Regions from separate parts of the Vibrio limimangrovi genome, predicted to be linked through region 2. Evidence: riboswitches for the same ligand, from Rfam matches in the RefSeq annotation. Region 2 holds a riboswitch; the other holds the start of a gene.
What was found. Region 2 has a riboswitch for cyclic di-GMP ahead of ACWYU8_RS08620 (glycoside hydrolase family 68 protein). Riboswitches for the same ligand answer to the same signal wherever they lie in the genome.

Region 1 (15,354 bases), on a different contig from region 2:
TTGCGGTCTTCTGTCACTTCTGCTGAGTTATCATAACGGATTGTGCCGCTATTCTGGCACAAGGAAAGCAGGAATAAAGAGGGGTACCCTCATTTTTATTATCAATTGATGTTTTTTCGGACTATTTATGTATGTTTGAGCTGAAAAAAGTAATGTCAGCCTTGCTGATGCCCCTACCAGCACTGTTGCTGATAGGCTTCTTGGGCCTTGCTCTCATTAGTTTTACCATGAAACGTAAAACTGGCTGCTTCGTTGTATTATTCTCTCTAGTTGGCATTTTCCTTGTAGCCTTCCAACCTGTCTCAACTAAGCTTCTTATGCCTTTAGAGCGTGAGCACAAAGCATTTCTGCCAGTCTCTGGCACAATCGATTACGTCATGGTATTGGGAAATGGCCACGTTATCGATGACGAAATTCCACCGACTTCTCAGTTAAGTCGTGCCGCACTGATGCGTCTCAGCGAAGGCATTCGTATCTTGCGCATGTACCCTGGCGCAAAGTTGATTTTATCTGGCTATGACGGTGGTTCCGAAATCAGTCATGCACGTATGATGGCGAACGTTGCTCTAGCGCTTGGTGTGGCGAAATCCGACATTATTTTATTAGAAGATGCGAAAGACACCTGGGAAGAAGCTCGGCAGGCTGCAGCGTTTGTCCAGCAAAAGGAAATCGTTTTGGTTACCTCTGCCAGCCATATGAGCCGCGCACTGTATGAATTTAATGCAGCAGGTATTAGACCGATCCCGGCGCCGACCAACTTCCTGGCGATTGAAGAAGTGAACCAAGCTTGGGATAAATACTCACCAAAGGCTCGTTACCTAGAGCAAACAGAACTTTTCTGGCATGAATATCTTGGCAGCATCTGGCAACGCCTGCGAGACACCGTTGGTGAGACTCCGATGGTAGAGCCTCAGTAGCGAATGCATAGAGTGCATTACATAAGGTAATTTAGCGGAACAAAAAAGGAGAGCAGATTCAGTTGCTCTCCTTTTTCTTGAGCTTTTCTTTTTGGTATTAATCACCGGCAAACATGTAGCCTTCTCCATGAACCGTGACAAAAATTTGTGGGTTCTTGGGATCATATTCCATCTTGGCGCGCATACGCCGAATTAAGACATCAATGGTACGGTCATTAGGCGCATCCACTCGATGACTGATCATATTCAAAATACGTTCACGACTTAGGACCTGATTCGGGTAAGAGGATAACGCCACCAAGAGCTCATACTCTGCTTTAGTGAGTTTAACGGGCTCGCCACTGCGACTCAAAGCGCGGCGTTGGATATCAAATGTCCACTCACCAAAACGGACAATGTGCTGTTCGTTGGTTTCGCATGACTTCGAACCATTCTGTGCGGTCGAAATTCGCCACAACAGATTTTTAACGCGAACCAATAACTCTCTGAGTTCAAAAGGCTTTGTGACATAATCGTCCGCCCCCATTTCAAGGCCAACAATTTTGTCGATACTATCCGTACGTGCTGTGACTAATATGATACCAATATCGGATTGGCTACGTAATTCACGCGTAAGCATCAGGCCATCTTCACCCGGCAAGTTGATAGCCAGCATAATCAGGTCAATATCACCCGCTTGCAGTGTTTCACGCATTTCTGCGCTGCTCCCTGCCTCACTAACGGTGTAGCCTTCGTTTTGGAAGTATCCCGCCAGCTTACTACGCGTGACAACATCATCTTCTACGACTAATACGTGATAGCTCATTTACACCACTTTCCGTCATTTGCTTATCCAAGATGTATTCTATTCATAACTATTCACATTTCTAGTCACTGGCAGATTTAAAGGCAAGATTTCACGCTTTTTTTGATTCAAAACAAGCTTGCGAAACGTCATTATTAAACGGACATAATTGGCCAGAAAACATCATAGTTGTCGTTATTAATTGATTACACTTAAAGGACATCCGTTAGTGATTTTATGATGCGACACATAAAACATCATTGAGGAGCCTGGAATGCAAGAAGTGAAAGCTTTTAATGAAAAACGCGCCGAAATTTACTGGTGGTTTTCTAGCTTGTTTGTCAAAGAACTGGCAGACAAAGAGCTGGAAGCTTACCACAGTGTTGAAATTCGGAGTTTTTTAGCTGGCTTAAGTGAAAATGACACTCTAAAACCTTCAATTGACGTTCTGGTAGATGCACTGAACCGATTACAAAACCGTAAAGATGCCCAACTCGCACTCGCCGCCGACTTTTGTGAACTGTTCTTAAAAACAGAAAAGTATGGGGCTCCGCCTTATGCTTCCCTGTACATTTGCGAAACAGGTTTACTGAATAACAAATCAACACAAGAGATGGAGAAGTTGATGGCTGATTTCGGCGTACCAATTGACGATAAGCTTAACGAACCTGCCGATCACTTAGCCGTAGAACTCGATTTTTTAGGCAGCATGATTATCCGTTCCAATGAGCTCGAACAAGAAAAACATATGGAACAAGCCTTCTCAAATCAGAATGATTTCATCGAACGTCAACTCTTATCTTGGCTGCCACAATTTGCAGCAAAATGTCAGCAAATGGATGATTTCGGTTTCTACGCAAGCGTCGCGCAACTATTAGTTGCATTTTGCAAACTAGACAGCGCTTACCTTCTTGGTGAATAATTGCCACCAATGATTGGGAGCCTATTTTCGCGCTCCCCAATTTTTATTCGTTTGCCCTTCATTGAGTCCCATTGCTTGCTTTTTTAGCAATCAAAATGTGACATAAAAGACACAAATCTGCTGCTGAAGTCATTGCCAGCCAACCCACATAGGGCTAAAATGTGAACGCAAACGATTAAATATGATTTTTATGTAAACCGCTGAAATAAAGCGGTTTTTGTGTTTTCTTACTAGGTTGACGTTCTCTTCTTCGCTCAGAGAAAGACGATAATATTCATCAACCGTATTGCTACAGACCTTCTACCGTTTTCGGAGCTGTCACTGCGAAACAGATTCAGCGTACACGTTTATGCGGCACTAAGTTTACAAAAGGCACTCAGTAAAAGGTTTTATACTCCAAGGTATATTAGTAGCTCGATACAGGACACCTTTATGGCCACTATAAAAGACGTTGCTCGATTAGCCGGCGTTTCTACTACTACAGTTTCGCACGTCATCAACAAGACGCGTTTTGTTGCAGAAGCAACTCAAGAAAAAGTAATGAAAGCAGTTGATGAGCTCAATTACGCACCGAGCGCAGTTGCTCGTAGCTTGAAATGTAACTCAACTCGTACCATCGGAATGTTGGTAACTCAATCGACTAACCTATTCTTCTCAGAAGTTATCGATGGTGTTGAAAGCTACTGTTATCGTCAAGGTTACACTCTGATCCTATGTAATACCGGTGGTATCTACGAAAAGCAACGCGATTACATTCGAATGCTGGCTGAAAAGCGTGTGGATGGGATTTTAGTGATGTGTTCAGACCTGACGGAAGAACTAAAAGAGATGCTTGACCGTCATTCTGATATTCCAAAAGTGGTCATGGATTGGGGCCCTGAGAGCTCACAAGCCGACAAGATCATGGATAACTCAGAAGAAGGCGGCTACATCGCAACTAAGTATCTGATTGACAACGGTCATACTGATATTGCCTGCTTAAGTGGTCACTTCGAAAAACTCGCGTGCCAAGAGCGCATTATGGGCTTCCGCCGAGCAATGGCAGAAGCGAATATACCCGTAAACGAAGATTGGATTCTTGAAGGTAACTTTGAATGTGATACCGCGGTTCTGGTTGCTGACAAAATTACCGCAATGAAAAAGCGTCCTACCGCAGTATTCTGTTTCAACGACACAATGGCTTTGGGCTTAATGAGTCGTTTACAACAAAATGGCATTAAGATCCCGGACGATGTTTCCGTGGTTGGTTATGACAATATCGAATTGGCAGAATACTTTTCTCCGCCACTTACGACCATTCACCAACCGAAACGCCGTGTTGGTAAAAATGCATTCGAAATTTTACTTGAACGCATTAAAGACAAAGAGCACGAGAAGCGCATTTTCGAAATGCAGCCAGAACTGGTCGTTCGTAATACAGTGAAAAAGCTCAATTAATTGGCAACAAGCGCTCTCCGGAGCGCTTATTTTTTGTCTCAACATAAGCCTTTTACTCAATAACGCTACGACTAAAAGTTAAATGTTTGGTAAGTTGCTGTTTTAGCTGCGTGTAGTCCTTTTCTCACACCCATACCTCTCGTTGAAAAACCTTTGCCCAAGATATGAACACCAAGACATAATCTTGATTAATTTTCCTGAACTAACATCACACTTCATTCGCTAGAATGTGATGTTAATTCAAGAGACAAAGTATTCTCGACAGGTCACGCACAGGGCAAACCATCCGAAAGGGTGGGACGCAAAGCTTCCGGCCTGAACCATTTGATTAATGGAAGGTAGCGGGGTTACCGATGGCAAATATACATATGATGAGTTTACCCTTTAATGACATTGTTCCTGTATGTATTTGCTAACCTCTCGGACCTGACTTTTGGTGGCGTAATGTTAATTACACCGAGATAACACATCATGGATAAACCGATACTCAAAGATTCTATGAAGCTATTTGAGGCACTTGGTACAATCAAGTCGCGCTCAATGTTTGGTGGCTTTGGACTTTTCGCTGATGAGACGATGTTTGCACTGGTTGTGAATGATCAACTTCACATCCGAGCAGACCAACAAACTTCATCTAACTTCGAGACGCAAGGACTCAAACCCTACGTATATAAAAAGCGTGGGTTTCCGGTCGTTACTAAATACTACGCGATTTCCAATGATTTATGGGAATCAAGTGAGCGTTTGATAGAAGTAGCGCAGCAGTCGTTAGCACAGGCCAAATTAGAAAAAAAGCAACAAGCCAGTACTAAGCCGAACAGATTGAAAGACTTGCCCAACCTGAGGCTGGCTACCGAGCGAATGCTAAAGAAGGCGGGTATTGAATCAGTAGAGCAGTTAGAACAGAAAGGCGCTCTAAGCGCCTATAAAGCGATACGTGACTCACATTCTGCAAAGGTAAGCATTGAGCTGCTTTGGGCCTTAGAGGGCGCAATTAACGGCACTCATTGGAGCGTCGTTCCCCAGTCTCGCCGAGAAGAGTTGAAAAATGCGCTTTCTTAACAGCTTTTCTGATATTAGTTTTAAAACCGCAGCTTAGTCTGCGGTTTTTTTTGAAATTTTTTTAGACCTTAACCTGTCTATTAGTCTGTAAAACATACAATAGTTAGCAGGTCCCTTTCCTCCCAAATGGTACCTGTTAACGTTTTAGAGAAAAGTAACCCAACTGGAGTACGATTATGAACAGAAAACTCATTTTTGGGTTAATACTGCTCTTAACGGTCATTCTTTTAGCCGTTAACTTTGGTCAGAACTTAACATTAGAAAACGCTAAATCTCAACAAGAGGCACTGAATGCCTATATCGAACAAAATTTTATTATTGCAACGACCCTCTATTTCTTGGCTTACATCGCTGTCGCAGCGTTCTCTATTCCCGGTGCAGCAGTCGTTACTCTATTAGGTGCTGCTCTATTCGGTTTTTGGATAAGCTTAGTTTTGGTTTCGTTTGCCAGTACCATAGGCGCAACCCTTGCTTTCCTGAGTAGCCGATACCTATTAAGAGACTGGGTACAAACCAAGTTCGGGAAAAAGCTCACAGCTATCAACCAAGGTGTTGGAAACGATGGCTCGTCCTATCTGCTTTCATTACGTTTGATTCCCGTCTTTCCTTTTTTCCTGATCAATTTATTGATGGGATTAACTCCGATGAACGTTGGCCGTTTTTATCTCACGAGCCAAATCGGTATGCTCCCAGGGACGGCCGTCTATCTCAATGCAGGGACACAATTGGCCAATATCGAAAGCTTGTCAGATATCGTCTCACCTGGTGTGTTAGCTTCATTTGCTTTGCTGGGACTGTTTCCTATCATTGCCAAATGGGTGATGAAGAAAGTAAGACCAAAGGCTCTAGGTAGTTAAGGGGATAGGCCCTGGATCCTAGATCCTAGGATTGCTCGCTGGAACTGCGGTGCTTTGATTAAACGTTGGTATTTGTTGTATGGGGATACAGAGCGCTTCGCTTACAGAAAACTGAGTACAGAAAGAGAGCTCCCCCTAGGGCCTAAAACCTAGGACCTAGAACCTTATAGATTAAACAACTAAACTTTGTTGCTTGATGAACTCAATCGAGTGCTGATTGAAGTCTTCCGGACGTTCTACATTACAAACATGACCGCAATTTGGGATTTCGAGCAATACACTCAGTTTATGTGCCGCAACCATCTCTTTCACTGGCTGGATGAACATATAATCCCTGTCCCCCATCAGGTAGAGCGTTGGAATTTCTAATTCCCGGTCTTTAAAGTACTTCATCAACGGGTTCACATCTGACGCCAAAATAAACCAGCGCTTAAACTCTTTTTGGCAAAGCTTTTTAGCTTCTCGAATAAACAAGTGACGAGACTCTCGTTGATTACGCTGTGGCATCACGATATAGGCGAACAGTTTATACAGCCACATGTACGGCAAGATATGTTTGCCAAAGTTACCCAGCTTTACCAGAATTTGTGAGCGAATGTTGAGACGAGTCACCGCCCCACCCAATACCATTGAATTAACCCGCTCAGACGCCAACTCTGCAATATTTCGCACGATGATCGTGCCTAACGACATCCCGACAAAGTGAGCCGATTGGATTTTCAGATGATCCAATACTTTTAAAATGTCTTGTGTAACTTCAGTAAACGTATAACGACTCGTCATCAGCTCTTTTAACAACTGATTTGACTTGCCGTGTCCTCGCAAATCAATCAACAACAAATTAAAGTGCTGCTTATAAGCTTTAATTTGCTTAAACCAAATCGAAGAACTGCCACCAGCACCATGCACAAAAACGACCCACTCGTTACTGGTAGGGTGCAAATAGGTTTTATGGAAAAGTAGTGGCTGAGTCATATACCAAAGTAAAAAACAAGTTTATCAATTGAGTGAGGTAATCCTACCACACTCCGCCCACTCTAGATAACTAAGGCACCTTTACCGGTGCCTTTTGTTACAATTTTAGGTTAGCTTAAATGGCATCAATGCGGAATAAACAGCTTTAACGCTGAGTGGTAAAGCTGCAAATATTCTTCCGCGGCCTTTCGCCAGCAGAAGTCTTGCTGCATCGCATGGAGCTGCACTCGCTTCAGTTCAGCGTTATCTTGAATATAAAGCAGTAGAGACCTGAGCATAGCTAACAGCAACGCTTGCGGTGTTGGCTCATAGAAGACAAACCCCGTAGCATTAGAAGGGTCAGAATCATAGTCATTGACGCTGTCTTTCAGGCCTCCTACACCGCGCACAATAGGCAAGGTGCCATAAGCCATACTATAGATTTGATTTAAACCACATGGTTCAAATTCAGAAGGCATCAAAAAGAAATCGGACCCAGCCTCAACTAAGTGAGCTAGCTCGTTATCATAAGCTTCAACAAAGACAAATTTGTTAGGGTACTCAGCCGCAACATCACGCACCTGAGCAGCCAGAGAAGGATCTCCCGTTCCGACCAAAACAAGTTGTACATCGTGTTTGAGGAAATCCGCCAATGCAGGCAGCAAATAATGCAGCCCTTTTTGCATAGTAAGACGACAAACCATACCAAACATCGCACAATCTGATTCAGCTAACTGTAACCTTTGTTGCAGTGCAGTTTTACACGCTTTTTTGCCTGCCACCATGCTGTCGAAGTTTGCCTGGTAGTTAGATGGTAGGTAACTGTCTGTGTCAGGATGCCACGCCGAGTAATCACAACCGTTGAGAATACCGACTAAGTCGTGCGCTCGCTGCTGAAATTCCCAGGACATTCCGTGACTGCCTAACTCTGTTTTCAATTCTTCAGCATAGGTAGGACTCACGGCATTAATTTTATCAGCATTCATCACGCCCGCTTTCAGCATTGAGATGTGAGTTGAACTTACTGCGGCATCGTGAACGCTTCGGCTCTGAAACTCTGGAAGGCATTGCACATCATCGTAGCTGAACACACCTTTGAACACTGCGTTATGGATAGAAATCACACTGTGTGTATTCACGAAATATGGATCTGAACCATAGCGGTGTTTCAACAAAAACGGAACAAGTCCTGTGTGCCAGTCATTGGCATGCACGATATCTGGTCTGAAATCCAGTTTTGGTAACATATCCAAACACGCAGCACTAAAGAAAGCAAAACGCTCTCCGTTGTCCGGATAAGCTTGGTTATTTTCCGCGTACATAGATGGGCGATTAAAATATGGCTGGCAATCTATCAAATAGACCGGCACATCACCGAGAAAAAGCCTCAATACTCGATATTCTGTATGTGGCCATGATGTTAATTGCGTCTCTAACAAGACCTCAGCATCAGCCAAGTTTTTAATACCATTGTACGCTGGAATGGTAATTCGTACATCTTGCTGAAGTTGGTGAAGAGCTTCAGGCAGTGCCTTGGCAACATCTGCCAAGCCACCACTTTTGATCAATCCTTCGACTTCAGACGCTACAAACAGAATAGATAAGTTGTTAGTAGCCAACTCTTGCTCCTTTAGGAATGACGACAATACCGTCATCTGACACATGGAATAACTTCTTATCTTCTTGAAGATTTACCCCAATTTGAGTGCCAGGTGCAATATCAGCGTTTTTGTCCACGATTACTCGACGTAAAACACAGCCTTCACCGATTTTAACGTCACCAAGGAGTACACATTCGCTGATATCGCAAGCAGATGCAATATTACTTCTAAAACCAAGCACAGATTTTTCTATTCTAGAGCCACGAATGTAGCTGCCGCTACAGACCAGACTATCGATAATCTGCACTCGACCGTTGTCGGAATCGGTAAACGTTGCAGGTGGTAACGGTGGATAGTAGGTATGCAGTGGCCATTTACGGTTATATAACGAGAACGGTGCATCTTTCGCTAGCAAGTCCATATGGGCTTGCCAGTACGAGTCAATAGTACCGACATCACGCCAATACACTTCTTCCTTCTCACCGGTAATATGGTTGGTGCTAAAGTCGTAAACATACACATCACCACGAGGGAACATTTTAGGGATAATATCCTTGCCAAAATCATGCGAAGACTCTTCATTATCCGCATCTTCTATCAGTTCAGAAAACAGAATCTCGGCTTCAAATACATAGTTCCCCATCGACACCAGTGCAAAATCAGGGTCCCCTGGTATCGATTTTGGATTTGCAGGTTTTTCTTCGAAGCCAATCATACGACCTTCGCTATCAACCTCAATCACACCAAACTGGGATGCTTCACTCAGCGGCATACGTAAAGCAGAAACCGTCAGTGACGCACCCTTCTCGGTATGGAAGTCCAGCATCTGTTTGATATCCATTTTGTATATGTGGTCAGAGCCGAATATACAAACTTGATCTGGTTCAGATAGCTCCATAAAACGTAAGTTTTGATAAATGGCATCGGCTGTACCTTCATACCAGCGCTTACCAGTGCGCATTTGCGCCGGGATTGGGTCAATGAAACGATCCGTTATCCCACTAATATTCCAACCTTTCTTTAAGTGATAAAACAGAGATTGAGATTTAAATTGAGTGAGCACATAAATGCGCATCAAATCCGCATTCACGAAGTTGTTCAGCGCAAAGTCAATCAGTCGATAGCTACCGCCAAACGGTACTGCAGGTTTACTACGAGATTCAGTTAAAGGTCTCAAACGAGAGCCTTCACCACCAGCAAGAATCATTCCCAATACACCAGCCATTGTTGTTCTCCATATCGTTATAGCTTGGAATGGATGTCCACCTGATCGAATGTAAATTGGGGTATCAAGTGAACATTATTTTAGTCCGTATTTGGCTTCTCTGAGCTCTTGTCATGCGGACATAATAGATATGGCATTTATCTCTATGCACAATATCTTAATCTAAGGCGTACTTACTTTCTTAATTCGCACTCGACGTCATCCCGAATTGGGGTAATAACGGCAAAGGCGTTTTATTACGGTGAAGGGAATACCGTGTGTTCTCACCCTAGCTCTGCTCGCAAAGAGTGAACACTTTTTCAGTATATGTACCCTGTCAGCTTCCTTTGAGCCAAAAATAGTTCTTAATTTTCGCCGCTAAATAATGCATATAGTTGCATTTATTATGTAGTAAATTATCCAAGCAGAATCTTAATTACAATTTTAAATACGCCATTCTGTGTGCAAGGTAGGTACTAGTTACCCAATACGATATGTAGATCACACAAGGCCAAGTAATGGATTACATTCTGAAAACAATTTACGAACTGAATAACTACACAATAGCGTTCAATTTATTGAGCTCGTTATCTCTAAACTTTCCAGGCTGCTTGTTTAAGTTGGAATCGCACAGCGTTTGAGATTACGTCATACATATGACTATAAAATGAAATCAGGACACTTAAAGAAATGAGATTCAAAAAACCGAAATTAAATTGCCGGAAATTTGAGTGAACGTACATTTGGAATGACAGTGGTAGAGAGGCAAAACTGAAAAAAATAGGGCAGCGAATCCGCTGCCCTACTACTCATCAAAAATCATCGAAATTAGCTTTCTGCTTTTGCTTTTTTGCGCTTGTCGGTCACTTCCCATTTGCCGTCGATGTACAGTGCAGTCCAACCGCTAGGCTTACCATCGTCTTCTGTACGGACATAGTTTTCTTTCGTTTTACGACTAAAACGAACCACTGCCGGACGACCATCAGGGTCTTCCTGTGGCGCAGTTGCCAAGTACTTGAACTTCTCTGGCAAACGCTCTACGAAACGGGTTAACTCAGACACGAGTGGCGCTCGGGTTTCACGAGATTTAGGGAAATTGCTCGCGGCCATAAACAGACCAGACGCGCCATCACGCAGTACAAAATAAGCATCCGAGTTTTCACAAGGAAACTCAGGGAAATGTACCGGTTCTTCTTTCGGTGGAGCGACTTCACCATTTTTTAGAATCTTACGAGTATTTTTACAATTTTCACTCGTACAATCCATGTATTTACCGAAACGGCCATTCTTAAGCACCATGTCCGAACCACACTTGTCACACTCGACAACTGGGCCATCGTAGCCTTTCACTTTAAACTCGCCGTATTCAACAATGTAGCCTTCACAGTTCGGGTTATTACCACAAACATGCATCTTGCGCTTATCGTCGATAAGGTAAGCATCCATGGCCGTTTCACAAATCGGACAACGCTTCTTGGCGCGAAGTGCTGCCGTTTCAACGTCTTCTTCTAAGACATTGATGATGCCCTCTTCATCACCGAGGTTAATCGTGGTTTTGCAACGCTCTTTCGGTGGCAACGCATAACCAGAACATCCCAGGAACACGCCGGTAGATGCGGTACGAATACCCATTGGACGACCACATGTCGGACACTCGATGTCTGTCATTACGATGTGGTTCAGTTTCATACCACCTTCTGACTCGTCAAGATCCGCTTTCTCCAGATCGCCGGTAAAGTCAGCGAAAAAGTTATCGAGTACCGATTTCCAGTTCACTTCTCCTTCTGCGATTTGGTCCAGTTTCTGTTCCATACGAGCAGTAAAGTCGTAGTTCATCAAATCGTTGAAACTGTCATCCAAACGGTCAGTAACGATTTCACCCATTTTTTCAGCGTAGAAACGACGCTGGTCAACCTTCACATAACCACGATCTTGAATCGTAGAAATGATGGAAGCGTAAGTAGACGGGCGGCCAATACCACGCTTTTCCAGTTCTTTAACCAATGCGGCTTCAGTGAAACGTGCTGGCGGTTTGGTAAAGTGCTGCTTCGGATCTAGCGATTCAAGATCGAGTTTGTCACCAAGTTGAACCGCTGGCAGGATAGTGTCTTCGTTTTTGCCCATTGGACGTTGTACACGAGTCCAACCGTCAAACTTAAGAATACGACCTTTCGCTTTAAGCGTGTATTCTGCCGCCTTAACGCTGATGGTCGTAGAATCATACTCTGCTGGCGTCATTTGACACGCAACGAACTGATTCCAGATCAACGAATAAAGTTTGTGAGCGTCAGTATCAACACCCTGTAAGTCCTCGGACTTCACAGACATATCTGAAGGACGAATTGCTTCGTGCGCTTCTTGTGCGCCTTCTTTGCTACCGTAGGTTAATGGTTTCGATGGTAGGTACTTATCACCAAATTCAGAACCGATGTAGTCACGAACGGCGTCTACTGCTTCGGTACTCAGGTTAGTCGAGTCCGTACGCATGTAAGTGATGTAACCTGCTTCATACAAGCGCTGCGCCAGCATCATGGTCTTCTTAACACCGTAGCCTAAGCGCGTACTCGCCGCCTGTTGCAGTGTTGAAGTAATATAAGGTGCTGACGGCTTACTTTTCGTCGGACGGTCTTCGCGTTTACACACTTCGTAGCTTGCATTTTCAAGCACTGAAACTGCAGCTTTCGCTTCTGTCTCGTTGACTGGCTTAAACGCAACATCGTCTTTCTGCGCAACGAGCAGTTTGAAATCAGACTTGTCTTTTGTCTTAGTATTCGCGTGAATATCCCAGAACTCTTCTGGTACAAACGCATTGATTTCTCGTTCACGCTCTACCAGCAACTTAACCGCTACCGATTGAACACGCCCCGCAGACAAACCACGTGCGACTTTCTTCCACAGCAGTGGAGAAACCATGAAACCAACCACACGGTCCATGAATCGACGTGCTTGTTGTGCGTTAACGCCATCCATATTCAACTCACCAGGAGTCTGGAAAGCTTGCTGAATAGCATTTTTGGTAATTTCGTTAAAGACTACTCGTTTGTATCGCTCTTCATCGCCACCGATGATCTCACGAAGGTGCCATGCGATTGCTTCCCCCTCGCGGTCCAAATCGGTTGCGAGATAAACGCAATCAGCATCTTTAGCTAATTTTTGTAGTTCACTGACAACTTTTTCTTTGCCAGGAAGAATCTGATAGTTCGCTTCCCAGTCATGATATGGGTTAATCCCCATTTTTTTGATCAGCGCTTTGCGATCTTTCTCTGTTTTGACTCGTGCTTTTTCTTCAGCACTCATCCCTTTTGTAGAAATGGCAGCAGCTTTTTCACCAGTGCTTTGACCAGCCGTAGGCAGATCACGCACATGACCAACACTAGACTTCACAACAAAGTCTTTTCCAAGGTACTTATTTATTGTCTTTGCCTTGGCTGGTGACTCCACTATAACGAGTGATTTACCCATAACTGACTCTAACGTCCTTCATAATAATGCGGGTAGAACCCCGACTTGAGGCCCACCCGCATAATGTTCTATTTCATTGCTTCTTTTTTTACTATTGTGCGAGATGAAAAGAAGATCAACTGCTTTTTTGAAATTCAGATCCGATTGGTTGACAATTCATCGTCTTTATACATCAAAAAGAAAGACCTTGAGCGGCATATCTAAGCAGGCAAACTTTACTACTGCTAATCGAATTCAGGAAATTTTGTTACTCATCACAAAATATTTTTATTTACTGAGTGTAACCTTAGGTTTCTCTCATGACGAGCGGGCGTTAACCAACTAACTTCAGCCTCCAGCCTTCGAAGCCGAGTTGGTCTTTGCAAACCATTGTAGATTGGGCCTGTGAGACCATGTTAAATGTAGGTATACTTCTTAGCACTAAATTAGTAATGAATGACGGGAACGTTATGTCTGATAGAAAGTTTATTGAAGAGTTCGACCTTCTTTTAATCGCGAACCAAATCATCCAGGAACACGATGATTACATCAAGGGTATGCGCGCGACAAGTGTAGAAGAAAAAGATGACGTTTTAGTATTTAAAGGCGAGTATTTTCTTGACGAAAAAGGGATGCCAACGATGAACACCACGGCTGTTTTCAACATGTTCAAATATCTGGCGCATCACCTTTCAAAAGAATTTACGCTAATCAAATAGTCCGTAAGTTGTGAAATAAAAAACCAGAGCGACATGCTCTGGTTTTTTATTATTCGAAAAACAGCTAACAACTCAGTGATTTAAGCTTATCGAAGTAATCCGGGAATGTCTTCGACGTACACTTAGGATCATTAATTGTCACGGGGGTATCGCTCAAGGCAACCAATGAAAAACACATTGCCATACGATGATCATCATAAGTATCAATCGCCGCATGTTTTAGCTGCGCGACAGGCTTAACGATAATGTAATCCTCACCCTCTTCAACTTCTGCGCCGACTTTACGCAGTTCCGTTGCCATCGCAGACAAGCGATCGGTTTCTTTTACGCGCCAGTTGTAAACATTGCGAATAGCTGTTGTACCTTCAGCAAATAAAGCGGTGGTCGCAATCGTCATTGCTGCATCAGGGATATGGTTGTAATCCATATCAATCCCCTTTAGCTTGCCCGCACGTGCAATGACGTAATCTTCACCCCACTCAATTTCTGCGCCCATTTTTTCTAACGCATCAGCAAATCGAATGTCGCCCTGAATACTGTTTTTACCAATGCCTGTGACTTTAACTTCACCACCTTTAATCGCGGCGGCAGCCAGGAAGTAAGACGCTGAAGACGCATCCCCTTCAACCAGGAAATCACCTGGTGCAACGTAATGCTGACCTACAGGAATAACAAATTCTTGATAGTCATTGTTTACGACATTAACACCAAACTGCTTCATGATATGAAGAGTAATGTCAATGTAGGGTTTGGAGACCAATTCACCTTCGATCTTAATGCGAACTTCACCTTCTGCAAGTGGCGCTGACATCAGGAAAGCGGTTAAAAATTGACTTGAAATGGAACCATCAATCGACACTGTGCCCGATTTAAGACCCGTGCCCACAATTTTTAATGGCGGGTAGTTTTCGTTTTCCAGATACTCAATATTGGCACCAGCTTGCTGTAACGCAGTGACAAGGTGACCGATTGGACGCTCTTTCATGCGCGGCTCACCCGTCAATACGTATTCACCCTCGCCCAGACAAAGTGCAGCAGCCAGCGGACGCATTGCCGTTCCCGCATTACCCAAAAATAGTTCTACTGGCTCAGACACAGAAAACGGATGGCCAAGCCCTTCAACAACACACTGAGTTTTGTCTTCAGACAACTGATACTGAACACCAAGCGTGGTAAGAGCATTAAGCATATGACGAATATCGTCACTATCAAGAAGGTTGGTCAGGCGAGTGGTACCTTTGGCTAGAGCCGCAAGCAAAAGCGCTCGGTTAGAAACACTTTTTGAGCCAGGAAGATTTACTTCCCCTTGGATTTTATTGATTGGTTGTAACGTTAGGCTTTCCATTGAAAGTTGATAATCCTTTGTGCTCTCATTTCACGATTTGATGAGAGCTGAACAATTCTTCGTGGATTCAGACTAACGAAAAAACCAATACAAAACCAGAGCAAATCTACG
Region 2 (15,354 bases):
GCGCTAACGGTTATCAGAAGTTCTTCTGGTAAGCACACTCGAATATCCATTCAGGGGGATGAAAGCCCCCTGTCTATCCCAACTTTTTGGAGCCTATCATGACCCAAGTTGCCTCTCGTAAAGGTCATATGACCCTGCCTGTCGAAGAAGGGCAGGAAGAAGTAGTACTGGATTTATATCAGCGTTGGCAAGCGGATGCACTTCGCGACAGCGATGGTACAACTATGCCGGATTCATTAGCTGAACAAGACAGCGACATCTATTCAGTGATGTGCCTTGTTCGTGCCGATCAGGAATACGCTAACCAACATCCAGAGTACTTACATCGTAAATATCTGATGTCGTTCCCTGTGACGGCGATGAGTGATCGCGTTGAGATTTATCCACTCGATGGTTACAGCAAAGACAAATATGAGCTGGATGATGACAGCGATCCCAAGCTTTGGTGGGAAGTCCGAAACCGTACCTTGAACGAAGTGATTCCGGCTGACAAGTGGGAATTTGATGCGGAACATCAACGTATTGAACTCTTTGATGCGATCCCTTATCACGAGTACACCATTACCTTTATGGCGCGCCAGGTTTGGGACAGCGTTTCTATGTACAACGCCCTGACTAACGATTGGAAAGGACCTCGTATTAAGAGTCTTGACCCATACCATCCGGAATGTCGTGCTCATCTGTTAAATCATTTTGCACATTGGCTGGAAACGCACCCGAATACTACAGTGGTTCGATTCACCACCTTTGCATTTTTGTTTGTTATTGATACTGGTGAGAAAAACCAAGACATCTATCGAGATTGGACGGGTTACGGCGAAACCGTGAGCCCACGAGCGCTGGAAGATTTTGAAAAGCGTTTTGGCTACAAGTTGTCTCCAGAAGATTTTGTTGATGCCGGTTACTACAACGGTACCTATAAAGTGCCATCTAAGCAGTATCAAGACTGGATGACCTTTGTACAAGAGTTCGTCGTGGAGTTTGCTGCAGAGCTGGTTAACATGGCTCATCAAGCAGGCAAAAAAACGGCGATGTTCCAGGGTGACCACTGGATCGGGACGGAACCGTTCCTTGAGAGCTACCAAAAGATTGGCATCGATATCAATGTCGGCGCGGTAGAAGATGGCGTAGCTCTGCGTCGTTTAACGGATTCAGGCGGTGATCAGATTCGCGAAGCGCGTTTTTATCCTTACTTCTTCCCGGATGTATTCCGCGAGGGGAATGATCCTGTGGTTGAGTCTATGTCTAACTGGACCAAGATCCGCCGTGCGATGTTGCGAAAACCGTTGGACCGTATTGGCTACGGCGGCTACTTGTCGCTCGCGAACCAGTTCCCGCACTTTATTGACCATGTTACAGAAATTTCACGTCAGTTCGGTGACTACCTTGAATTCACACAACGTAGTGAATCGAAAAAAGTGGCAGGAAAAGTAGCGGTATTGAGCGCATGGGGCGCGGCACGTAGCTGGCTGCAAAACCAGGCTCGAGACCAGCGTTTCTACGTTCCACCTCGCCCTGATGTGATGGAATTGGTAGGTAACAATATCCTTGAATGTCTGTCTGGTTTGCCATTTGAGGTTGAGTTCATCAGCTTTGATGACATTGCAGAAAAAGGCATCTGCCCTGAGATCAAAGTCATCATCAATACGGGTGATGCAAACTCAGCATGGAGTGGTGGTGAGTGTTGGGATGATCCAAAAGTCATCGTTGCACTGCGTCAGTTTGTTGCCGAAGGTGGTGGTTTACTAGGTGTATCCGACCCTTCCGCATGGCAGAAAAATGGCCGTTACTTCCAGCTTGGCGATGTATTTGGTTTAGAGAAAGAAACCTCCCTGACGATGGGACGTGTTGCCATGCCACTGCAAATCGCAGAGAACCATTACTTAAGTCAGTTCATTAAGGGTGATGAGGACTTCGGCAACCCAAGCTATGTGTATCCACAAGCGGAGGACTTGACGGTACTGGCAGCGCAAGGACAACATCTGGCGCTAACGGCGCGCGGATACGGGGAAGGTCGAGCTGTGTATCTGGGTAACTTACCATTCAGTATGGAAAACGCTCGTTTGCTACAACACATTCTGTTGTGGCTGACTCAGCAGGAAGAGCTTTCTCATGCATGGTTGTCGAATAACCCGCAAGTTGATGTCGCTTTTTATCCCGAGACCAATAAAGCCACAGCGGTAAACTTCACCAATCAAGCTCAACAGGTCACGGTATTCAATACACAAGGTGAACCACAACAATTGGCATTACAGCCATATGAGTGGAGTTGGTTCGATAACTAACCCTGCTATGTCAAAGAAGGTGTGAGAGCACCTTCTTTTTGGCTGAAATATTCTTTATTCAATCCTTCGGTGACTAGATTAATAAAAATGAAGGTCACACTATTAGTTAGTACTCACTTCTATCAAGTGGTGAGAGCGATTCAAACTCACATCGAACGATTACCTTTAAAAGTGTATGCGGTGACGACGCTCACTCTGAAATGGGAGCTGGAGCACGTATTTGGGCCGCAGAGAGGATAACCCGTGTGAAGCGATGCTGCGGGGGATATATTGAGTTTCATAGACATAATTATGGATCATTGCTATGCGCACTATTTGGTTAGTTCCGACGTTGTTGTTGTCAGGATGCGCGGTTACCCCTCATTCCACTCCGATTCAGGATGATGCCAACTGGCATGTTGAACAGCTTTCGAATGGAATGAAATACCATATCTACCCGACACAAGATCAAGAGATCTCAGTCCGTATGGTAATGAACATCGGGTCGTTTCAGGAGCGCGCCGACCAAAAAGGCTATGCGCACTTTGTCGAGCATATGGCGTTTAATGGCAGCAACCATTTTTCTGGTAACGAAGCGATTAAATTGTTCGAACAGTCCGGCGGAAGTTTTGGTGCGGATATCAACGCGTTCACTACCTATCAGCAAACGGGGTACAAATTAGATCTCGCGAACCAAAGTAAATTGCAAGAAGCGTTAATCTGGATGCGGGACATTGGGGATGGTCTGACGTTTTCAGCTGCCCAAGTCGAGAAAGAAAAAGGCGTAATCTTGGGGGAATGGCGACGCACAAATCCGGATGATAAGCCTTTTGCCCTCAATGCTTATCAGGCTTCAATTGAAGGCACACCTTATGGGAAGCATGAGCCAATTGGTACGCGAGACTCGATTGAAAATGCGACATCGTCAGGACTAAAAAGCTTTTATGAAAAGTGGTATCAGCCACAATATGCTGAATTGATCATTGCTGGCAATGTGGATGTCGACTCGCTTTCGAAACTCATTAACAAGACGTTTTCCAGTTGGGAAAGTACGTCTGACGACGTGGTCAAAAAGCGTCGCGACATTCGGGTGAACACCAAAAACGAAATCTTACTTAGTAATTCCATTGAGTCACCAAGTTTGCATCTTGTCATTGAGCGGGGCGCTATCGGTCGTCAAACCATTGAGCAGCAACATTTGGAATGGCTGGATGAAGTGGCAGGACAATTAATCCAGCAACGTTTGATTGCGGATCTTAACGACGCTGCGGTGCCCTTTCAGTACGCGTATGCCCAGCCATACTATTCTAACTATCACCGTATGGTGTCTGCTGGTATCTCATTTGCGCCAGAGCGACGTGAACAGATGCACACACTGTTTATCAGCACGTTATCTTCGCTGCGTGATTATGGTGTTACCCAAACGGAATTAGACAGCATCATGGCGAACTGGCAAGGTGAATTGGCGAATCTGGACTCCGACTGGAGTAAACGCAAACCAAACAGCTATGCAGAATCACGGGTATTTCAGTTAGAGCAAAACAGCGCCGGCCAGTCAAAAGAGAGTTACGCACAGAGTTTGGCCTCATTTCTCGACATTACCACTTTAGACCGTATAAATGCTCAACTTGCAGAGCTCTTGTCCCAAGCGCCGAGTTTTTCTATTGGCATGGGTAAAAGTGAAACGCGCACCCAGTTTGCCGGTGCTTTTTCAGCGTTGAACTCGGCTTATTTCCAGCCGGGACAAAAGCCTTCTGCTTTGGACTCTGAGTCACAGGGCTATACTGCGTCTGATGGATTCCTTCAGCCAGTTGAGGAAGGCAGCATTATAAGCTCGCGCAAAGAGTCTGGAGGTTTTGAGGTCTACACGCTTTCCAATGGTGTAGACGTGTGGTTCCAACAAGATCATAAAGCCGGAGGCCGGGCTTACCTGTATTTTGCCAGCCAAGGAGGCAAAGCCGCACTGGATAAATCGCTATATCCGGCGTTTGAAATCGCTACGATGGCAACAGTAAGAAGCGGGTTAGGGGCGTTTTCAGGGGCGGAGCTGGATGGTTACTTACGCGCAAATAACATTGCTCTTGTCCCAATGCTGGATACCACTAGTCACGGCGTCAAAATGACCACGCAAAAAACGCGTTTAGAAAATGCATTGAATGCAATGTATAACCTCGCTACAGAGATAAAAGTCGATGAACGCCAACTGGCTGCGGTGAAGCAAGAGTTTAAACAGCAACGTCGTGCCTTTTTTGAATCACCGACGGGTAAGTTGATTCAGGAAGCGAACGTCAACGCTTATCTGCCTGATAGTCGTCACCGCATCTTAGACAGTAACGGCGTTGATCATGTAACACCTGAACAGATACTGGCGGTTCACAAGCGTTTATTTAAGTTCAATAGCGGCTTCAAAATGGTGGTGGTTGCGGATATCGAACCAGATCAACTTGAACCACTTTTAAGCAAGTATGTTGCTTCCATCGAAATGAGTCCCGGCGAGCCAATTGATTACCACGTGGCATTGAACCCAGATGCTCCGAGTCGCTCCGTCATGACAGATGGCCATGAACCATCGGCGCTTTACTTACAGCGCTTAACCAACGCCAACGATGATGCCCAAAGTGGGAGGGATACCATGATAGTCGATATCCTGCAGCGTATCAGTACGGCACGCATTCTGGACCAATTACGTGAAGAGTTGAGTCTGGATTACAACCCGAGTATTTACCCGATGATACAAGATCGTGAGCGAGTTTCGGATTGGATCTTTGAATCCCAGATAAATCCAAAAGATGTGGCAATGATGGACCGCCAGCTCAATACAATTTTTGATCACTTGGCAGAAAACATTACTCAAGAAGAGGTCGATATTGCGGCGCAACAATTGATGGTCGCCATGCAGGGAATGGAAGACAAGCCGAGCCAACGAGCTTGGGCTTATGGCCGTTACCTGGTGCATGATTACGGCTTGGATGTATTGCTGAACGTTGAAAAATCGGCCAGAAGTGTCACTCTGGAAGAAGTTCAGTCTCGCGCACGTTCGGTATTTGGGCCGCGAGCAAAACGTACGACGATCATTTTAAATCCACTTTAATGTATAGTGGCTTAGTCATAAGGTCTAAATTGGAAACCTAGGCAAGCGATCTTTTACTAGGGATGGCGTTTATCGAGTTGATACTTCCTCACCAGAGCAAGTTTTTCTCGATAGGCGTCGATCAGCTCTGGTTTTGTTTTCCCTTCATTGTGATAGAAAAGTGCTCCTTGTTCGCGGAGGAAGTCATAATGATCGTTTATCATCTCAAGAACGGTGTCCACACGTTTTAACGTGGTTGCCGTGCAGCTCTTGCCATCAATGTCATCCTCAATATCCAGAACATGAGAACGGAACATCTCAACAATAAACAATTTCTCTAACTGCTGCGTGCTCTGCAAGGCAGCCTGATATTTGAAAAGTTGTCCTTCTTTAGCATGGATGACAGCTTCGCTTGCCTTGTTTTTGCGTAGCCACTCACACTGTTCGAAGAGGATTTTCAGAGCTTCGTGCTTTACGTTTTTAAACACTGCCAATGACTCTTTCTTAGAGCAATTATGTTCTAACAACCATCCAGAAAGGAATCGGGTTTCGAAGCGCTCACAGAATTGAAAGATAGGTGCGTTAAGACTGTCGCTATTGAGCTCTGTTAACGGATCGAATGGGTACATGTAGCCGAAGTCGAACAGCCACAGTTTGTAGCCATCATCCACGAGCAAGTTTCCTGCGCATAAATCCCATTCGAACAGGCCAATTCTTTCGCATGCTGACAAGGTAGAAAATAGTTGGTAAAGCAATGAAGAGGAAACGGAACTAACTGGCTTGCCTTCAATCCAGTCAGACAGAATGATACCTAAACGGTAGTCCGCGTAGACCGTCGGAACAATACAGGCGAAGTCGTGGGATTTGTCGGGACAATCTTTCTGCTTTTGCAAATCAGAACGACGCTGCACTTCATTCAGGAACGACAGCTGTCCATTAAGATTTTGCACCATGGCTTCAGGGAGCTTCTTTTTCAGAGTGTAGTCTTTTCCGCCAAACCTTACCCGAAACACTTCAGCCGTTAATCCACTTTGAAAAGCCTCAACGACATAAGGAGAAGCATCGGTCGTTCGAGCCAATTGTTCCGGAGATATCGGACAATCGTCAATATTGCCAACGATGAGATTTTCTCCGCTCTTTTCAAATTGCATCTGCTGCTTTTGACGTTTGTCCATGTGAATGCCCATCTTCCTATTGATTCTGATTATTTTATCAAGAGTGTCAGTTTGTGAATCCTCCTTACTTCATAAACTAAGAGGCTGAGCGTTGAGGTGCATAATGGGGATTAAAGTTTGGGGAGGATGAGCTGGATGTGAGTGTCATCCCTTTCCGACCGATCTGTCGTATTGTTCTTAAACGATGGATAGAGAGATAAGTGTTTGAAAATTGGAGAAGAGCTTATGTTATTTTTCAAGGAAATGAGATTCACTTACAAAAAGATATTTATCTCTTTAAGGAGAACTTTATGAGTAAAGATAACCATTCTGCAGGGAAGTGCCCAGTGATGCATGGCGGTATGACATCTACGGGGTCCACTGTTATGGATTGGTGGCCGAATGCCCTAAACCTAGATATTCTCCATCAGCACGATAAAAAAACCAACCCTCTGGGCGAAGACTTTAATTATCGTGAAGCGTTGAAAACGCTTGATGTCGAAGCGCTGAAAAAAGATCTAAAAGATCTGATGACAGATAGCCAAGAGTGGTGGCCAGCGGATTGGGGTCATTACGGCGGTTTGATGATCCGCATGGCGTGGCACTCAGCAGGAAGCTATCGTACTGCTGATGGTCGAGGCGGTGCATCTACCGGTAATCTGCGCTTTGCGCCACTAAACTCATGGCCAGATAACGGCAACCTGGATAAAGCTCGTCGTTTACTGTGGCCAATCAAGAAAAAATACGGCAATAAAATCAGCTGGGCTGACCTAATGATTCTGGCGGGTAACATGGCGTACGAATCAATGGGTCTTAAAACCTTTGGCTTTGCATTCGGTCGTGAAGATATCTGGCACCCTGAAAAAGACACGTACTGGGGCTCGGAGAAAGAGTGGTTAGCTCCGTCACGTGGCGAAGGTAGTCGTTACTCAGGTGATCGTGATCTTGAGAACCCTCTGGCTGCAGTGATGATGGGCTTGATTTACGTGAATCCAGAAGGTGTTGATGGTAATCCGGATCCACTTAAAACAGCAGCAGATATGCGCGTCACCTTTGCTCGCATGGCGATGAATGATGAAGAGACGGTAGCACTAACCGCTGGTGGTCATACCGTGGGTAAAGCGCACGGTAACGGTGATGCCGCCGAACTGGGGCCAGAGCCTGAAGCCGCAGATATTGAAGAGCAAGGCCTTGGCTGGAACAACCATACATCGCGTGGTATCGGCCGTGATACTGTGACCAGCGGTATTGAGGGCGCGTGGACCACTCATCCCACACAATGGGATAACGGTTTCTTCAAAATGCTGCTTGAGCACGAATGGAAGCTGACAAAAAGCCCGGCAGGTGCTTGGCAATATGAACCAGTAGAAATTGCCGAAGAAGATAAGCCTGTCGACGTAGAAGATCCTTCAATCCGTTACAACCCAATGATGACGGACGCCGACATGGCTCTTAAAGTCGATCCTGACTACCGTAAGATTTCAGAGCGTTTTTACCAAGACCCAGCTTACTTCAATGAAGTCTTCGCTCGTGCTTGGTTCAAACTGACTCACCGTGATTTAGGCCCTAAAGCTCGTTACGTTGGCCCAGATGTGCCGGCTGAAGACTTAATCTGGCAAGACCCAATTCCAGCGGGTAACACTCAATACGATGTCGAAGCGGTTAAAGCGAAGATTGCCGCTACTGGCCTGAGTGTCTCCGATTTGGTTGCTACTGCTTGGGACAGTGCTCGTACATTCCGTCGTTCGGATCTTCGTGGTGGAGCAAATGGTGCGCGAATTCGCTTAGCCCCGCAAAATGCCTGGGAAGGTAACGAACCAGAACGTCTGGCGCGAGTGCTGGGAGAGTTAACGCAAGTGGCGGAAGAATTTGGTATCAGTGTTGCAGACGCGATTGTTCTTGCGGGTAACGTCGGTATTGAACAAGCGGTGAAAGCAGCAGGATTTGACTTTGACGTGCCATTTTCCGCTGGCCGTGGTGATGCGACAGCAGAGCAAACTGACGCAGAGTCATTCGACGTTCTGGAGCCGCTGGCCGATGCTTTCCGTAACTGGCAGAAGACGCACTACACAGTTACTCCAGAAGAGATGATGCTAGACCGCGCACAACTACTTGGTTTAACCGCGCCAGAAATGACAGTCCTGATTGGTGGTATGCGTGTGCTTGGTACAAACCATGGTGGTAGCAAGCATGGGGTGTTCACTGACCGCGTTGGTGTATTAACGAATGACTTCTTCGTCAACCTAACTGATATGGCATACAGCTGGAAACCAACAGGCCGCAACTCTTATGAGATTTGTGATCGCAAAACGGGTGAAGTGAAGTTCACTGCAACTCGCGCGGATCTTGTGTTTGGTTCAAACTCTATCTTGCGCTCTTACGCTGAGGTTTATGCGCAGGATGATAACCAAGAGAAGTTTGTCAAAGACTTCATCGCTGTCTGGACGAAAGTGATGAATGCTGACAGGTTCGATTTGGTTTAACGAACTAATTCTGTCAAATACAGACTGAGTAATCAGTGTTCGTGTTTAAAAGCCAGCAGTATCTCTGCTGGCTTTTTGCGTATCCATGCCAGACATTTTTTATTTGCATAACGTTGCTTGAATGAAAATCGTAACGGCAGATATGTATCGCTTTATCTTACCCAAATACACTTTTTGAACAATTGGTAACGTTCCCTTTCTATTTTGAGTGAAACCAATGTGAGTTCGTTGTTGTGTATGAAATTTGTTCTATATTTAAATTATTAAATTTATTGTCATAAAAATGCCAGTTTTTAGTCAATAAATCAGTTATTTATGAAAGAGACGTTAATATATCTAAACAATTTTATTGTAACCGGATCCAAGTCAGTTTCATTAAGGGTTTGTTAGGTACGCGTATTCATATATAAAGGCGTTCGGATGTCTGACTATTGTCAGAGTTTTATATCCTTAATCTTATTGATCTTGAATTGTCATTTTTCGTTGTTATGCTTTTTCGCGTGGTTAGCAAAGGCTTACCCACACTCAGTTCATCATCTCTTCTCTTGTAGGATGCATGACTGAAAAGGCAAAACCTCCGAAAGGGGGTGACGCAAAGTCTCCGATCTAACGGACATTTCCTATGATAGCGGGACCGCCAGTTTTGTATTTCGACTTATTAAATTCGTTCGATTTTTAGTATCAAACTCTTTGGTCTGATATTTACATTCACGGATGCATTCAGTCATTTGTTGATTCTGTTTCGCTGTGAATGGCTAAGTTTTATCTAATTTCGGGAACGTTACCGAAATTGATGTGATTTTTAGATGATTTCGAATGGGTTATGCCGTTGATAGTTTGTGACATTTCTGAGGGTTAACCACTTCTGGAAAATTGAATATTTTGAGAATTTTATTAACAGAGGTAAGTAAAATGCGTTCGACAAAAATGAAAGCGGGAGTCCCTATTTTAGGGATTTTAATGGGAACAGCGGCAAGTCAGTTAGCTTTTGCAGCACAGCTTCAACCTGGTCCAGAGCCAACGTTACACACTCAAGAAGCTTACGCTCCTGAGAGTAATTTTACGGCTAAATGGACCCGTGCTGATGCTCGTCAGCTCAAGCGTATGTCTGATCCAATGGCTGGGTCACGTGAGAACTCTATGCCACAAGAGTACACGATGCCGAGCGTCCCTCAGGATTTTCCTGACATGTCCAATGAGCAGGTATGGGTATGGGATTCATGGCCACTGACTGACGCAGATGCCAACCAATATAGCGTGAACGGACAGGAGATTATTTTCTCACTTGTTGCGGATCGAAGCCTAGGCTTTGATGAACGACACCAGTATGCGAAGATCGGCTACTTCTATCGTCCTGCGGGCATTCCAGCAGAGGAACGCCCAGAAAACGGTGGCTGGACTTATGGTGGCCTTGTTTTTGACGAAGGTGTCACCGGACAAATCTTTGAGGATCAGTCATACAGTCATCAGACACAATGGTCTGGTTCTGCCCGAATTTTCCCGGGTGGTGAAGTGAAACTTTTCTTTACCGATGTTGCGTTCTATCGTGACTCAAACGGCAATGACATCAAGCCATATGACCCACGCATTGCACTCAGCGTCGGTAAGATACACGCGAATAAAAATGGCGTGAAATTCACCGGATTCGATAAGGTGATTAATCTTCTGGAAGCTGACGGCACCTACTACCAAACGGCTGAACAGAACCCTTACTTTAACTTCCGTGACCCGTTTACGTTCGAAGATCCTGCTCATCCAGGCGAAACCTTCATGGTCTTTGAAGGTAACTCAGCAATGGAAAGGGGATCGGCTAAGTGTACCGAGGAAGATCTAGGTTATCAGGATGGTGACTCGTACGCTGAAACAGTCAGAGATGTGAATGCATCGGGTGCGACATTCCAGATTGGTAACGTTGGTTTAGCGCGAGCGACGAATGATGACCTTACCGAGTGGGAGTTTTTACCACCGATCCTTTCGGCGAACTGTGTTACTGACCAGACCGAACGCCCTCAGATCTATCAAAAAGATGGTAAATACTACCTATTCACTATCAGCCACAGTACGACATTTGCAAGTGGTATCACTGGTCCGGAAGGGGTGTATGGCTTTGTAGGTGATGGCATCCGTAGTGATTACCAACCACTGAACCAAGGTTCAGGTCTTGTACTTGGTAACCCAACAAACCTGAACTTCTACCCGGGCACGCCTTACGACCCAGATTACAACCAGCCAGCAGGTCACTTCCAGTCTTACTCACACTATGTGATGCCTGATGGACTGATTCAATCATTCATCGATACTATCGGCGTTAAAGAAAACTTCCGACGTGGTGGTACTTTGGCTCCAACAGTGAAAATCCTGATTGATGGTGACACATCAGAGGTTGATTACTCTTATGGGACGAGTGGATTAGGTGGCTGGGCGGATATCCCTGCAAATGTGAACGTGAATCCGAGCGGCGTGATCCAAAAAACGCTTAAATAGAATTCCTGAAGTTGTACATGTCATAAATCAGAGGGACGGGTAATTCGCCCCTCTATGGTAATAAGAAGGATTATGCGCTTTAAACCGAAATCACTGACGGGCATAAGACTTGTCACTACTGCCTGCGTTTTAGTTGCTTTGTTTACTGTCAGTCTCTCACTTTCTGGCGTTGAATTAGCGTCTGCCAGCTCGTCTCAATTTACTCGCCCTTCAGACTGGTCCCCTTATCGACCGGCGATACATATTACTCCCAACAGACACTGGATGAACGATCCTCAGCGCCCTTTCTTCATCGATGGTGTCTGGCATTTCTACTATCTCTATAACGCTGATTACCCAAATGGGAATGGGACGGCGTGGTATCACATGACATCAAAAGACCTAGTCCATTGGCAGGAACATGGGGTAGCTATTCACAAATATAAAAATGGCCTTGGCGATATTCAAACGGGTAGTGTCGTCGTTGATACCAACAATACGGCGGGCTTTGGCGCCGGAGCGGTTATTGCTATTGCGACTCAGCAGCACGACGGTGTACAGCGCCAGTCACTCTTCGTTTCAACCGATGGTGGTTACCACTTTAAAGAGTATGACGATAACCCAATCATGGATAACCCAGGGGCTGAACATTGGCGTGATCCCAAGGTCATTTGGGATGAGGAGAACCGTCAATGGGTAATGGCGCTTGCTGAGGGGAACAAAATCGGCTTTTATTCGTCCTCAGATTTGAAGCACTGGACGCATCAATCCGACTTCCAACGTGATGACCTCGGCCTTCTGGAATGTCCTGATCTGTTTCAACTCTCGCTTGATGGTGATCCTAATAATATTCGCTGGGTGCTTGCATCCGGCGCGAATGGTTTCAGAACAGGAAAAACGACGGGCACGGCTTACTGGATTGGAAGCTGGAATGGAAAACGCTTTATACCAGAAAGCGAAGAGCCACAGTGGCTGGACGCAGGAGCTGATTTTTATGCGATGGTGTCGTGGGAAGCTCCCAACTTAGGGGCTGTCCAGCGTCTTGAATCTCGTTACGCGATTGGCTGGCTCAACAATTGGGGCTATGCCAACCAGTTGCCCACTAAAGCATGGCATGGCGCCGCTGATTCTATTGTTCGTCAAATAAAACTGCATTCTGTAGGCGGAAAATCAGTCCTTTTCTCCCAGCCGATTGAGGCAATAGCCGGACTTGAAGGTGAAGCTTATACTCGCTCGACACTCGAAGTATTAGAGTCATCGGGGACAGATTTCCCTAAGCCGATATCTGACGCTTACCGCCTGAAAGTTGACATTGACACACACTCCGATGCTAAAGAAGTTCAGTTCCGACTAAAGGAAAAGGGGGAACATTACGCTATCGTTGGATATAACTTCGAAGACAAAGCCGTGTTTATCAGACGAGATAGGGATGCAATAGCAAGCTTGATGCCTGATGTATATCGTGAGGAACGTAAAGCGGTAGTTCGTGCCTACAACGGTGTCGTAAAACTAGACATCATTGTTGATACGCTCTCCGTAGAGGTTTTCGTTAACGATGGAGAGATATCACTTTCTAATCTTATATTTGGCGTTCAGGATACCAATGAGCTTTCGGCGGTTTCCATTGGAGGCACCAGCGTGCTGCGTAACCTAACACTCACGCCACTGAAGGTTGCTCCGATTCAGCGTTACTCTGGTGAGTGAGCGAAGAAATAAGAGTTTAATTTGGCAAGCTAAGAGGGCGTGATGGCTTTCCATTAATTTGATCACATTTGTCTCTGATAGTCGCCAAACAGACTAACTAAAACATGCCTGCAATTAAGGCTAAAGCAAGAATGACAGCCAGCATAACCAGAAAAAACTTCATCATTAATCCAAGATCATTACTACCACCACGTGGGGGCTTATTACAGCAGCTCATGATGTGTCCTCTCTATTGTTGAGAAATGTAGACATAAGGATAAGGGTTACCCTTGGGGGAAAGTAAAGCGCGTGTAGAGAATATCTCATCACAATAACAAAAAGGCTCATACTGCTGACTGCAATATGAGCCTCTTTATTTATCGATGACTTTTTGATTAAGCTACGGATTGAACTGAGCTTGGTTTGCCGCTTTTGACTTTCACCGTAATGATAACAGCGACAAGAACAGCGATTGGCACTAGTGGGTCGATGAAGGTACCACCTTGACCAAACACCAAGTTCAGTACCATAACAATTGATGCACCGACCGCCCATGCGACAGTTGACGATACAGTCCAAATCTTCAATTGATCCGCCAGTTCAGTGATACCTAGCGTACGGTTGATGATGTGGAAGTAAGAGTCGTTCAGGTGAGAGAAGCCAACAGGGCCTACAGCACACGCTAGTGCAACGAAAATTGGGTCCAGACCTAGAGTTTCTACAAGAGGCAGAGTCATAGTTGCTGCCACCATCATAGAGGCTGTCGCAGAACCTTGAATCAGGCGAAGCATAGATGCAATTGCCAATGGAACTAGTAGTGGTGGAATACCGCTGCTTGCGATAGCTTCAGCAACCTGTGGACCAGCACCAGATGCTTTTAGTACTGCACCCATTGCGCCACCACAACCTGTTACTACAAGGATTAAGCCTGTTGTAGATAACGCATCATCCATTGAACCAACCATATCTTTACGGTCAATCTTACGAGTCAGACCATAAAGCGCCATTAGAACACCTAGACCAACCGCAACCACAGGGTTACCCAGCAGAGAAAGAACCACGTGTAGTGCTGAATCACCTTTGCCAACCAACGTGTTGATTAGGATAAGTGCGATAGGGATCAGGATAGGACCGAACGATAAGAAGTTACCAGGTAGTTCTTTGTCATTTGTCGCTTTTACTTTTTCAAGGTTTGCCCAATCTGCTTGAGTTGTGATCCAAGATTCACCATTTGGTACACGGTAGTATTCATTACCTACACGGCGAATATAAATCATAGATAGCAGCATCATCGGGACTGATACCATCAGACCCCAAAGCATGTATTCACCAAGGTCTACGCCAAGAATACCAGCAACAGCAACTGGGCCTGGTGTTGGCGGAACAAGTGCGTGAGTGATCAGCAGACCTAGAGCAAGCGTTACGCCTAAGCCAACCGCTGATTTACCCGTATCACGTGAAATTGCGCGGACAAGAGAGTGCAAAATGATGTACGCAGAGTCACAGAATACAGGGATTGCCACGAGTACGCCGGTGAAACCAAGCGCGAGATCCTCACGACCTTTGCCACAAAGTTTTACGAAAGTTTTCGCCATGCGGACCGCAGCGCCAGAGCGTTCAAAACACGCACCCATGATAACGCCAAATGCGATGATTAGGCCGATACCGCCCAGAACGCCGCCAAAGCCAGCTTTGATCGCGTCAATGAGCTCCGTCGGAGCCATTCCTGCAAACAGGCCCATGATGATACTGGCAATAACCATTGCGAGTGCTACTGGGATGCGCGTTTTTACGATCATCCCCATCATGGCAATGATGCCAATCACAATTCCTATTAATGCTCCGTCCATTTTTGTTTCCTTTGTCTCGTGTGTAGGGGTGTGCTCGTGGGCAACCTATCGATGCCCACAGCACTTATTGTTATTTGTCACATTTAATCTTTTTGATTAAATACGCTTTATATTGTTGTCTGGCTTTGTTGAGCAAAACCTTTGTTACATCTTCATAAGTTATAGGTATGGCTTGACCCAATCGAGGCCTTGCTCTGTGGTGTTTCTCGGGTTGTATTCACAACCAATCCACCCTTGGTAACCTGAGTCATCCAACACGTTGAACAGGTGTGGGTAGTTCAGCTCTCCTTCTGAAGGTTCATGTCTTTCTGGTACTGAAGCGATTTGAATATGGCCTGTGTACGGCGTAACCTCACGGATAAGGGTGCTTAAATCACCATCCATAAT

Region 1: another riboswitch for cyclic di-GMP. It lies ahead of ACWYU8_RS14940 (TfoX/Sxy family DNA transformation protein); the one in region 2 lies ahead of ACWYU8_RS08620 (glycoside hydrolase family 68 protein).

Annotation. Positions count from the first base shown of each region.
Region 1 is NZ_JBSUGF010000010.1:102,484-117,837, reverse strand. Features, by position in the region: gene cmoM (tRNA uridine 5-oxyacetic acid(34) methyltransferase CmoM) at 1-17, opposite strand, end outside; gene elyC (envelope biogenesis factor ElyC) at 132-917, shown strand; gene torR (two-component system response regulator TorR) at 1,015-1,722, opposite strand; gene torD (molecular chaperone TorD) at 1,976-2,623, shown strand; gene purR (HTH-type transcriptional repressor PurR) at 3,056-4,060, shown strand; cyclic di-GMP riboswitch class I at 4,327-4,415, shown strand; gene ACWYU8_RS14940 (TfoX/Sxy family DNA transformation protein) at 4,532-5,122, shown strand; gene ACWYU8_RS14935 (TVP38/TMEM64 family protein) at 5,299-5,979, shown strand; gene ACWYU8_RS14930 (alpha/beta fold hydrolase) at 6,151-6,954, opposite strand; gene glgA (glycogen synthase GlgA) at 7,080-8,552, opposite strand; gene glgC (glucose-1-phosphate adenylyltransferase) at 8,542-9,759, opposite strand; gene topA (type I DNA topoisomerase) at 10,567-13,200, opposite strand; gene ACWYU8_RS14910 (YciN family protein) at 13,650-13,898, shown strand; gene aroA (3-phosphoshikimate 1-carboxyvinyltransferase) at 13,963-15,243, opposite strand.
Region 2 is NZ_JBSUGF010000007.1:185,443-200,796, forward strand. Features, by position in the region: gene ACWYU8_RS08595 (glycoside hydrolase family 88 protein) at 1-32, shown strand, start outside; gene gnpA (1,3-beta-galactosyl-N-acetylhexosamine phosphorylase) at 99-2,285, shown strand; gene ACWYU8_RS08605 (M16 family metallopeptidase) at 2,590-5,355, shown strand; gene ACWYU8_RS08610 (AarF/UbiB family protein) at 5,412-6,509, opposite strand; gene katG (catalase/peroxidase HPI) at 6,800-8,971, shown strand; cyclic di-GMP riboswitch class I at 9,529-9,613, shown strand; gene ACWYU8_RS08620 (glycoside hydrolase family 68 protein) at 9,884-11,455, shown strand; gene ACWYU8_RS08625 (glycoside hydrolase family 32 protein) at 11,528-13,138, shown strand; gene ACWYU8_RS08630 (GntP family permease) at 13,513-14,967, opposite strand; gene otnI (2-oxo-tetronate isomerase) at 15,127-15,354, opposite strand, start outside.